2 linked regions of the Pseudosulfitobacter pseudonitzschiae genome follow. The protein of the gene in region 1 interacts with the protein of each later gene in a pairwise test. Links are inferred from orthologs where the notes say so. Each region holds a gene or a part of one and is shown in the gene's direction. Other genes may lie near its edges.

Region 1 (5,207 bases):
CGGCGCGGCGAACACAATAATCTTTCGCAAGGATGGCAAGATTCAGGCTGATAATACAGATGGTTACGGGTTTCTGGAAAATCTTAAAACCGGTGCGCCAAACTGGGTTCCTCAATCCGGTCCCGCAGCTGTGATTGGTGCCGGTGGCGCGTCCCGCGCGGTCGTTGCGTCGCTGTTGGACGCAGGCGTGCCCGAGATCATGCTGACCAACCGCACCCGCGTGCGGTCGGAACGATTGGCCTCTGACTTTGGCAGCCGTGTACAGATCTATGACTGGGTGCAGGCGGGCAACATGCTGGATGATGCCGTGCTGACGGTAAACACATCATCACTGGGGATGATCGGCAAACCTGAAATGCGTATACCCTTGGACGGGTTGCGACACGGCACTGTTGCAACAGATCTGGTTTATACCCCGCTCAAGACCAGATTTCTTGCCACTGCCGAAGAACAAGGCTGTGTAGTGGTTGATGGCTTGGGCATGTTGCTGCATCAGGCCGTGCCTGGGTTCGAGCGGTGGTTTGGCCAGCGCCCAACGGTCGATAGTGCGGCACGGGCAGCGGCCCTGCGATGAGCTTTCGTTTGGGGCTGACCGGGTCCATTGGCATGGGCAAATCAACCACGGCGCAATTGTTCGCCGAAGCAGGGTGCGATGTGTGGGATGCCGATGTCGCCGTACACCGCATTTACGGCAAAGGCGGCAGTGCAGTCGAACCGATGCGCGCGCTTGAGCCGCGTGCAGTGATTGACGGCATGGTGTCGCGCCCATCCTTGCGCGCATTGATCGCCGAAGACCCTACATTGCTGGCGCGGATCGAGAAAATCGTGCATCCGCTTGTGGCACAAGACCGGAAAGAGTTTGTCGACGCGGCGCGGTCCGACATTTTGGTATTCGACATTCCGCTGCTGTTTGAAACCGGCGGAAACAAGGCGATGGATGCGGTTGTATGTGTCTCTGTTCCGGCGGAAATACAACAAAAGCGCGTGCTGGACCGTGGTACAATGACACTTGAGCAATTCGAGCAGATCAAAGCGAAACAAATGCCAAACGATGACAAAGTGGCACAGTCCGACTATGTTGTGATCACCGATACGATGGACCACGCCCGCGCGCAGGTGCAGGCCATCGTAAACACCATCAAGGCAGGCTTATCCGATGCGTGAGATCGTTCTGGACACCGAAACAACCGGATTTGACCCGTTCACCGGTGACCGTATCGTCGAGATCGGCGCGGTCGAGTTGATGGGCCACATGGCCACGGGCAAGACCTATCATCAATACATCAACCCGGAACGCGGAATGCCGGACGAAGCGTTTCAGGTACACGGGCTGGGCGACGACTTTCTGCGCGACAAGCCGAAGTTCGCATCCATCGGTCAGGCCTTTCTGGACTTTATCGGCGATGCAAAACTGGTGATCCACAACGCTGCCTTTGATATGAAGTTTCTAAATGCCGAGTTAAAGTGGATGAACCTGCCGGAAATTCCCTATGACCGCGCCATTGATACGCTTGAAATCGCCCGCAAGCGGTTTCCCGGCTCGCCCGCATCACTGGATGCGTTGTGCCGCCGTTTTGGCATCGACAACGGGGCGCGCACGCTGCACGGCGCTTTGCTGGACAGTGAAATTCTGGCCGAGGTTTATCTTGAACTGATTGGTGGCCGGCAGCCTGATTTCGGCCTGTCCACCGGTAATTCGCAAAAGTCGGAAACCGACCTGCCCGACTGGACACCTCAGCCGCGCCCGACCGCCATGCCGTCCCTTCTGACCGAAGAAGAGGCACAGGCCCATGCCACGTTTATCGAAAAAATGGGTGACGCAACCCTGTGGGCAAAGGGCTGAAGGCCGCCTAGCGGCCTCCAGCTTTCATTAGATCAAGCGTCGGCTTTGGGCGGGTTTTCTGCCTGACGACGCGCGATTTCATTGCGGTACATTGCGATAAAGTCGATGTTTTCCAGATTCAGCGGCGGGAAACCACCGTCGCGGGTGATGTCGCTGACAACACGGCGTAAAAACGGGAAGATCATGCGCGGGCACTCGATCAGCAAGAACGGGTGCATCTGGTCTTCGGGCACGTTTTCGATGTGAAAGATCCCGACATAGTCGATTTCCAGCACGAACAGTGTGGCGTCGCCGTCTTTGACCTTGGATGTGACGTTCAGTTTGATCGCGGATTCATACTGGTTGTCAGTGCTGCGCTTTTTGGCATCAAGGTTCACCTGAACCTGCACATCGGGCTGCACATCCTGCGGCGCGCCCTTTTGTGCCATGATGTTCTCGAACGACATGTCGCGAATGAACTGGCCCAAGATGCGCATAGATGGTTGCGCCTGTTGCTGTGGTGCCTGACCGTCTGTTTCAGCCATTGGAGTCTCCCATTAAATAGCGTTTTTCACGCTTTAGCAGGTTGCCGGGCGGTGCTCAATGCCGGGCCTTATGGCTTGGTCCAGCCTGACGGGCCTTGGGGTTCATCCGTTTCGGGGGTGACGTCCTGATAATCGGCGTCAATCACATCGGGACGGTCGGGATGGCGTCGAGATTGCTGCGGACCGGTTGCAAAAGCTGACACGTTGATCCGGCTGCGCATGGTCTGAAACATCCACGACCGTACCTGCGGGATCATCAACGAAAAGCCCAAAGCGTCGGTGAAGAATCCCGGTGTCAGCAACAGGGCGCCGGCAAACAGGATCATTGCGCCGTGAACAAGCGGTTCGGTTGGATCGGTCAGTTCGTTCACCGACGACCGAAGCTTTTCAATCGTTCGCAACCCTTGCTGGCGCACCAGATAGGTCCCCAGAATGGCTGTCGCGATGACGATAAACAGGGTCCAGCCCAGCCCAATGGCACCACCGATCTGGACAAAAAGCGTAATCTCGATCAGTGGCACAGCGAGAAATGCCAAAAACAACCACATACAAACGATCCTTTCCTGTTGGCGCGGTGGACTTGATGCGCCTCAGCCCCTACATAATGTCCAACACTGCGGGTTACCACTTCTCCGCCTGAATGAGGTTATTTCAATGCAAGCGCCCCTTATCCAACTGTTGGTTCTGGCCGGCATCGCCATTTTCCTGATCCTGCGCCTGAAAAGCGTTCTGGGCACGCGTGAAGGCTTTGAAAAGCCGCCTGTGACCAAACAATCGTCAGATGCCAAGCGCCCCGAATTCGAAGTGATCGAAGGCGGGCCCGACCTGGATATCACCGATCACGTCCCCGAAGACAGTGATGCTGCCAAAGCACTGGCGGGGATGAAGCGGATCGAGCCGTCGTTCAACGTCTCTGATTTCCTTGGCGGCGCGCGCGGTGCTTATGAAATGATCGTTCTGGGCTATGAAAAGGGCGAACTGGCGCAGATTCAGCCCTTCCTGTCCGAAGAGGTCTATGAGAGTTTTGTCGACGGCGTGGCCGCGCGCGAAGATCAGGGTCTGACCATCGACGTGAACTTTATCGGCATCAGCGAAGTCAGGCTGACTGATGCCACCTTTGACGCTGACACCAACGAGGCCGAGTTGACCATTCGCTTTGTCGCTGAACTGACCTCTGCCGTGCGTGACAAGGGCGGCGATATCGTGGAAGGCAGTACAACCGAAATCAAACGCCAGAAGGACACTTGGGCCTTTGCGCGGACAATGGGTTCGGATGATCCAAATTGGCTGCTGGTTTCCACAGACGCGTGATCTGGCGGTGTGTTGTTGCCGGTATCCTTATGGGGGCGGCGATGACACAACCGGCTCAGTCTGAAACACGGGTGCAGGTTACAGGCTTTGACCAGCTTGACGGCTGGGACACCGATGACCACGCCGCTGCCATGGCTGTTTTCAGAAACACCTGCCACGATTTGAATGAACCGGACTGGCGCGCCCTGTGCGCCTTTGCCGCGCAAAACCCCGAACCCCGAACATTCTTTGAGCTTCTGTTTCGCCCCGTGCTGATCGAAGACGGGAAGGACGGGCTGTTCACCGGCTATTTTGAACCCGAACTTGACGGATCGCGGCAGCAAACACCGCGCTTTCGCTATCCGGTGTATTCCATGCCACCCGAGGCACGCGTGACCCGTCCGTGGCTGACCCGTCGTGATATTCTTGATGGTGACACGATGTCCGGGCGCGGTCTGGAAATCGCGTGGGTCGATGACCCAGTTGAATTGTTCTTTCTGCAAATTCAGGGTTCTGGGCGGATTCGTCTGCCTGATGGCACGTTCCTGCGCGTGGGGTATGAGGGATCGAACGGGCATGATTACAGCTCGATTGGAGCGGAACTGGTCCGGCGCGGCACCTACACCGCCCATCAGGTCAGCGCCGATGTGATCAAGAGCTGGGTGCGCCGCAATCCGGATACAGGACGTGAACTGCTGTATCACAACGACTCTTATGTCTTTTTTCGCGAGGTCAGCGAAGTGCCCGCCGACCGCGGCCCGCTGGGTGCAATGAACCGTTCGATCACTACGATGCGGTCGATTGCTGTCGATCCGTCATTTGTGCCGCTGGGCGCACCGGTGTGGATCGAAAAGGATGGCAAGCTGCCGCTGCGCCGTCTGATGATCGCGCAAGACACCGGATCGGCGATCAAGGGCGCACAGCGCGCCGATGTGTTCTTTGGCACCGGTGACAAGGCGGGGCGTGCTGCGGGGCGGTTGCGTGATCCCGGACGCATGTATGTGCTGCTGCCGATTCAGCGCGCCTATGCCATGCTGCCCGAAAGCGCGATATGACCCGCCGGCGTCTTCGACCGGACGAGCTTGAGTTGTGGCGCAAGGTTACCGAAAAGGCCGAAAGGCTGGACACCGGTGCGGCGATGAAGCAAGCGCTTGAGGTTACGCGGGCGGACCCACCACAGCCGCGCGTCACCCCCCGTTTCGAGACATTGCCGAAGCCCGCAGTTTCCAAAGGTCAGCCGGCGATCACCCGCGACGTGTTGCACCCCTTGGCCGAGCGTTTGTCAAAGGCGCAGGTCCAGATGGACCGCAAAGCCTTTGACCAGATGAGACGCGGCAAGCTGAAACCAGAGGGTCGCATCGACCTGCACGGTATGACGCTGGATCACGCGCATCCGGCGCTGACGCGGTTTATTCTGTCATCGCAGGCGTCGGGAAAACGGCTGGTTCTGGTGATCACAGGCAAGGGCAAATCCCGGGATGAAGGTGGCCCGATCCCCGTCCGTTTTGGCGTGTTGCGTCATCAGGTGCCCCAGTGGTTGTCGATGGCGC
Region 2 (6,279 bases), 2.8 Mb from region 1 along the record:
GAACAGGCACCGCAGTCGCCTTCGTTGCAGCCTTCCTTGGTGCCGGTCAGGCCGCGCGTTTCGCGCAGCCAGTCGAGGAGTGTCGTCGTGGGGGAGACATCTGTCGCGGTGACGTCCTCTCCGTTCAGACGAAAAGACACGTTCATAAGGTACTGACCTGCCACCCTACCAATGCCCGACAAGGCGCGACGTCGATGTGGCGTAGACGGGCGCGGGCGTGTTGGCGATCAGCCTAGGCGGGCAAAGCGTTGCATTGCAAGAGATTTGGCGCGGCCTGACCGGGAAGGTGCCGGAAAGTGGCGCGAAATGTGTCATCGCTCTGGCAGGGGGCGCAGGCGGGCGTTAGGGTTGGGGCATGCCCCATGATCCCCGATTCATTCACCTGCGCACCCATTCCGAGTATTCCCTGCTGGAGGGCGCGTTGCGGCTGAAAAAGCTGCCTGACTTGTGCAAAAAACACGATATGCCTGCGCTGGCGTTGACTGACACCAACAACATGTTCGCGGCGTTGGAATACTCTGTCACGCTGTCGGGGGCGGGAATCCAGCCGATCATCGGCTGTCAGGTCGATCTGACATGGGCCGAGACCCGCCCCGGTGACCGGCCGCGCCTGCCTGCGGGCCTTGTGCTGCTGGCGCAGAACGAGACGGGTTACGAGAACCTGATGAAGCTGAACTCTTGCCTGTATCTTAAGGGAGACGGGCAGTTACCGCAGGTGACACTGGACGAGCTTGAGGCGCTGTCGGCGGGGCTGATCTGTCTGACCGGTGGGCCCGAGGGGCCGTTGGGCATGTTGCTGCGTGCAGGCCAGCGCCCAGCAGCGCAGGCGATGATGGACCGGCTGGCGGCAGCTTTCCCGCAGCGGCTGTATGTCGAGTTGCAGCGGCATCCCGGCCCCGACGGTCAGCCCGATGCGGAAAAGTTGACCGAGCGGCCCTTTGTCGAGATGGCCTATGCGATGGATTTGCCACTGGTGGCCACCAACGATGTGTACTTTCCGGCCACAGATATGTACGAGGCGCATGACGCGCTGATCTGCATTGCCGAGGGAGCCTATGTCGACCAGCAGCAGGACCGACGCCGTCTGACCAACCAGCATTATTTCAAATCGCAGTCCGAGATGGTGACGCTGTTCGCCGATCTGCCCGAGGCGGTCCAGAACACTGTCGAGATTGCCAAGCGCTGCGCCTTTATGGCCTATCGCCGTGATCCGATCCTGCCCAAGTTTGCCGACGACGAAGTGGTCGAACTGCGCCGTCAGGCCAACGAAGGCCTGAAGGCGCGGTTGGAGGTGATCCCGCATGCCGCGCCGGTCGAAGACTATCAGAAGCGGCTGGATTTCGAACTGGATATTATCGAGGGCATGGGGTTCCCCGGTTACTTTCTGATCGTTGCCGATTTTATCAAATGGGCCAAGGACGAGAATATTCCGGTGGGTCCGGGCCGTGGGTCGGGTGCGGGCAGTCTGGTGGCCTATGCGCTGACCATTACCGACCTTGATCCGCTGCGCTATGCCTTGCTGTTTGAGCGGTTCCTGAACCCCGAACGGGTCAGCATGCCCGACTTTGACATCGACTTTTGCATGGACCGCCGCGAGGAAGTGATCCGCTATGTGCAAAGGAAGTACGGCCGCGACAAGGTGGGGCAGATCATCACCTTTGGTGCGCTGCTGTCCAAGGCGGCAGTGCGCGACATCGGGCGGGTATTGCAGATGCCATATGGTCAGGTCGACCGGTTGTCGAAACTGATCCCGGTCGAGGGGGTAAAACCTGTCAGCATCGCCAAAGCCCTGATCGACGAACCGCGCCTGCGCGACGAGGCGCGCAATGAAGAGGTGGTCAAACGGCTGCTGGATTACGGCCAGCAGGTCGAGGGGCTGTTGCGCAACGCATCGACGCACGCCGCCGGTGTGGTGATCGGCGACCGTCCGCTGGATGCGCTGGTGCCGCTGTACCAGGACCCGCGTTCCGACATGCCCGCGACCCAGTTCAACATGAAGTGGGTGGAACAGGCCGGTCTGGTCAAGTTCGACTTTCTGGGCCTGAAGACCCTGACTGTGATCCAGAATGCTGTGGACCAGATCCGTGGTGCGGGGCGTGACCTGCATGTCGGGGCCGATGGCACGCAGTTATATGAGCCCGCCCCGGGCACGCAGAATGACATCAACGCCATCCCGCTAGATGACGAGGCATCGTACAAGCTTTATGCTGCCGCCAAGACCGTCGCCGTGTTTCAGGTGGAATCCAGCGGTATGATGGACGCGCTCAAACGGATGAAGCCGACGTGCATCGAGGACATCGTGGCCCTTGTGGCGCTGTACCGTCCCGGTCCGATGGAAAACATCCCGACCTATTGCGAGGTCAAGAATGGCCTGCGCAAACGCGAAAACCTGCACCCGACGATCGACCATATTCTCGATGAGACCCAAGGCATCATCGTCTATCAGGAACAGGTGATGCAGATCGCGCAGGACATGGCGGGATACAGTCTTGGCGGTGCCGACCTGCTGCGCCGTGCGATGGGTAAGAAAATTCAGGAAGCGATGGACGCAGAGCGGCCCAAGTTTCTGGAAGGGTCCAAAGCCAACGGTGTGGACAAGGACAAGGCGATGGAGGTCTGGAACCTTCTCGACAAGTTCGCCAACTATGGTTTCAACAAATCCCACGCTGCCGCCTATGCGGTGGTCAGCTATCAGACTGCATGGCTGAAGGCGAACCATCCGGTCGAGTTTATGGCCGGTGTGATGAACTGCGATATCCACTTGACCGACAAACTGGCGATTTATTTCGAAGAGGTCCGCAAGGCGATGGGCCTGCCATGGGTGCCGCCTTGTGTGAACCGCTCGGATGCGATGTTCAAGGTAGTCGATGGCGCGCTGGTCTATGCGCTGGGTGCCTTGAAGAACGTGGGCGTCGAGGCGATGAAACTGGTCACCGAAGGCCGCAAGGTGGATGGAGTGGACAAACCCTTTGCAACGCTGTTCGATCTGGCTCGACGGGTTGATCTGAAACGGGTGGGCAAACGCCCGTTGGAGATGCTGGCCCGTTCTGGGGCTTTTGACCAACTCGATAACAACCGCCGCAGGGTGTATGATGCGCTGGACGCTCTGGTGCAATATTCCGCAGCCATCCACGACCAGAAGAACTCGGATCAGGTGTCGCTGTTCGGCGAGGCTGGCGACGATCTGCCCGAACCGCGGATGATGCCGGGCGATGATTATCTGCCCGCTGAACGTCTGGCCGAAGAGTTCAAGGCCGTGGGCTTTTATCTGTCCGGCCACCCGCTGGACGACTATGCCGGCGCGCTGAAACGCAAGGGCGTGCAGACACTGGATGAGGTGCTTGCCGATGTCGAACGGCGCGGGGCAAAGAATGCCAAACTGGCGGGCGTGGTTGCGGGGTGTCAGATCCGCAAATCGGCCAAGGGCAACCGCTTTGCTTTTGCCCAGTTGTCGGACACCACAGGTGCCTACGAGGTCACCCTGTTCTCGGAAGCGCTGGAGAAATCTCAGGACTTTCTGGTGACCGGGGCCAAGGTGATCATCACCGCCGAAGCAACGATGGAGAGCGATCAGCTTAAGCTGCTGGCGCGTTCCGTGGCACCGATTGATGCCGTGGTGGCCGATGTGGGTGGCATGGGCCTGCGCGTGTACATCAACGACGCGGGGGCTATCGGCTCGATCGCATCGGTGCTGGACGGTGCGACAAAAGGCACGCGCGCGATCGGACGCGGACCGGTCCAGTTGTGCCTGATGGGCGCGGGGCTGAACGGCGAGGTCGATGTCGAACTGGGCGATGACTTCCCCGTAAACCCGCAGATCAAGGGCGCGATAAAAAGTCTGGGCGGCGTGATAGAAGTCGAGGAAATCTAGGCGCCGCATTGCTGGTTTGTTGCGACTTGGTGGACAGGGGCGCGGCCATTGCGCTAACACAACCGCACGCGAAACGCAGGAGGTGCGGCGTGCACAGGGCTTTGACAGGATTGGTGATGGCGCTTGCCTTGGCAGGCTGCGGCGACCCGCTGGACAAGGTCGAACATTTCTCTGACGTCGAACTGGCCGAAAACGAACCTGTGGCAGCCGCCCTGCCTTCGCCCGAAGAATTGGCCCGTGAGGGGGGTATTTTTGCCAGCCTTTTCAACGGGGCCAAACCGGCAGAGCCTGCCAAAGAGGATGAGACCATTGCGGCAGATGCGGGCACCGTCGATGCCGTGACGACAGACGCGCCACAAACCGGAACCACCGAAGGTGATGCGGCCCCTCTGGTCGAACCAGAAAAGCGCCGTGGCCTCTTTGGTCTGCTGCGGGCGGGTACCACCACTGACGCGAACGCGCAGGCTGCTGGCGTGCAAACCGTATCGCTCTCACCCGAAATCACCGAGGCCGCCCCCCAAGCGCGCGTTTCCGAGGAAAAACGCGGCGGTCTGTTTGGCGGCGGGCGTGCTGCACGCGCATCCGGTCCTGATATGCTGGATGTGCCTTTGGGCGCGGTGCTACCCTATGGTGCCATTGCACGGGTCTGTGATGCGGGTCGTGGTCAGATGGGCACCAAGATCGACAAGGCCCCTGCACGCGGCAACGGTTTTACGCTTTATGACAGCAATCCGCAAAGCACCGTTGCGCGCACGTTCTTTATCACCGGCTTTTCCGACGGTTGTGCCCGCCAGTTCACGGCCGCCCTTGCCATGTTCGGCGCGCCGTCGATGCACGAACAGCTGCGCTATGGTCGACCTGCGGAAGAATATCCTTATAGCGACACCGACAAGGCCTATGAAAAGGTCAAGTCGCAAATTTGCCGCGTAGGAAAACGCAAACCCTGCGGCAGTGCCATCGGTCGGCTGGAAAAAGACACCGTCTTTGTCAGTACCTACGAGCACTTTGGCAACAACGCGCGTTGGGCCGACATCTTGTTACATGACGGCCATGTGATGGCGGCGGCGATCAAAATGCCCTGAGCCGCATGTGGCCTGCTTCATCTTGCCAGATAAACTCTCCCCGAAGGGTCGATTTGCCGCTTGATCGCACCTGTCAGTAATGCGGCGGGCGTTCGTCACCGGTCACGGTGCCGCCGGTGGTCTGGGATTCGCGTTCGCCCTCGCGTTGCATCAGCATGTGAACGCGGCGGGTCAGGGTGGCGATCTCGCCCTCTTGGCGGGCAACGACATCCGACAGGTCGTCAACGGCGCGGATCAGGTGGGCGATCTGTTCTTCGAGCTGTTCCATGCGGGATCTCCTTTGATGCCCATTTGCGCCATCATGCCGCCGCTTGCAATGGGGAGCGAGGTGCTTGCCCCCATCTGGCCCATATCGTAAGCCCGTGCGCGAACGCTCATCCCATTGGAGCCTGTCATGGCAAAGCCCAAAAAGACCCCACGCCCCAAGGCGGAGACGCCCAAAGGTTTTCGCGACTATTTCGGAGCCGAGGTGACCACCCGCACCGAGATGCTGCAAGCGATTGCCGGGGTTTATCATCGCTACGGCTTTGATGCGCTGGAAACCAGTGCGGTCGAGACGGTCGAGGCATTGGGCAAGTTTCTGCCCGATGTGGACCGCCCCAACGCGGGTGTTTTTGGCTGGCAAGAGGACGGCGAAGGCGAGCGGTCGGGCGACTGGCTGGCGCTGCGCTATGACATGACGGCACCGCTGGCGCGGGTTTATGCCCAGCATCGCAACGATTTGCCGAATCCCTACCGGCGCTATGCGATGGGGCCTGTGTGGCGCAACGAAAAACCGGGTCCGGGCCGGTTCCGGCAGTTTTATCAGTGCGACGCCGACACCGTCGGCAGCGCCAGCATGGGCGCGGACGCCGAGATTTGTGCGATGCTGGCCGACACGCTGGAGCAGGTCGGCATCCCGCGCGGCGACTACATCATTAGGGTCAACAACCGCAAAGTGCTGAACGGGGTGATGGAGGTTGCCGGTGTGCTGGACCCTGCCAACCCCGACGCGATGGAGGCCGAGCGCGGCATCGTCCTGAGGGCCATCGACAAACTGGACCGACTGGGCGTCGACGGCGTGCGCGCTTTGTTGGGGGAAGGGCGCAAGGATGACAGTGGTGATTTCACCGAGGGCGCGGGCCTAAGCGATGCGCAAAGCGATGTGGTCATGGGCTTTATGCAGGCCAAGCGCGACAGCGGGTCGGCCACCGTGGCACGTCTGCGCGAGTTGGTCGCCGGATCGGCAACCGGCGAGACGGGGGTGGACGAACTGGAACAGATTGTCGAACTGCTGGCGGCGGGCGGTTATGGCCCCGACCGGATCGAGATCGACCCATCGGTGGT

The links. The genes of interacting proteins can lie anywhere in the genome.
Region 2: the proteins of dnaQ (region 1) and dnaE interact in binary tests that used the Escherichia coli proteins (3 or more experiments, as listed by UniProt). The link is inferred for Pseudosulfitobacter pseudonitzschiae from one-to-one orthologs.

The regions. Positions count from the first base shown.
Region 1 is NZ_CP022415.1:3,199,598-3,204,804, forward strand. Bases 1-2,999 are described here. They hold dnaQ (DNA polymerase III subunit epsilon), read left to right. Parts: upstream 1-1,156; coding sequence 1,157-1,843; downstream 1,844-2,999. Other genes in these bases: SULPSESMR1_RS15750 (shikimate dehydrogenase), read left to right, coding at 1-574; coaE (dephospho-CoA kinase), read left to right, coding at 571-1,164; secB (protein-export chaperone SecB), read right to left, coding at 1,876-2,367; SULPSESMR1_RS15770 (FxsA family protein), read right to left, coding at 2,436-2,915. In the rest of the region: SULPSESMR1_RS15775 (Tim44/TimA family putative adaptor protein), read left to right, coding at 3,022-3,678; mltA (murein transglycosylase A), read left to right, coding at 3,720-4,712; SULPSESMR1_RS15785 (Smr/MutS family protein), read left to right, coding at 4,709-5,207. UniProt on the Escherichia coli protein: DNA polymerase III is a complex, multichain enzyme responsible for most of the replicative synthesis in bacteria. The epsilon subunit contain the editing function and is a proofreading 3'-5' exonuclease.
Region 2 is NZ_CP022415.1:353,631-359,909, forward strand. The notes cover bases 1-4,071. They hold dnaE (DNA polymerase III subunit alpha), read left to right. Parts: upstream 1-355; coding sequence 356-3,871; downstream 3,872-4,071. Other genes in these bases: xdhA (xanthine dehydrogenase small subunit), read right to left, coding at 1-146; SULPSESMR1_RS01605 (hypothetical protein), read left to right, coding at 3,961-4,071. Outside these bases: more of SULPSESMR1_RS01605, read left to right, coding at 4,072-4,953; SULPSESMR1_RS01610 (SlyX family protein), read right to left, coding at 5,027-5,221; hisS (histidine--tRNA ligase), read left to right, coding at 5,348-6,279. UniProt on the Escherichia coli protein: DNA polymerase III is a complex, multichain enzyme responsible for most of the replicative synthesis in bacteria. This DNA polymerase also exhibits 3' to 5' exonuclease activity. The alpha chain is the DNA polymerase catalytic subunit.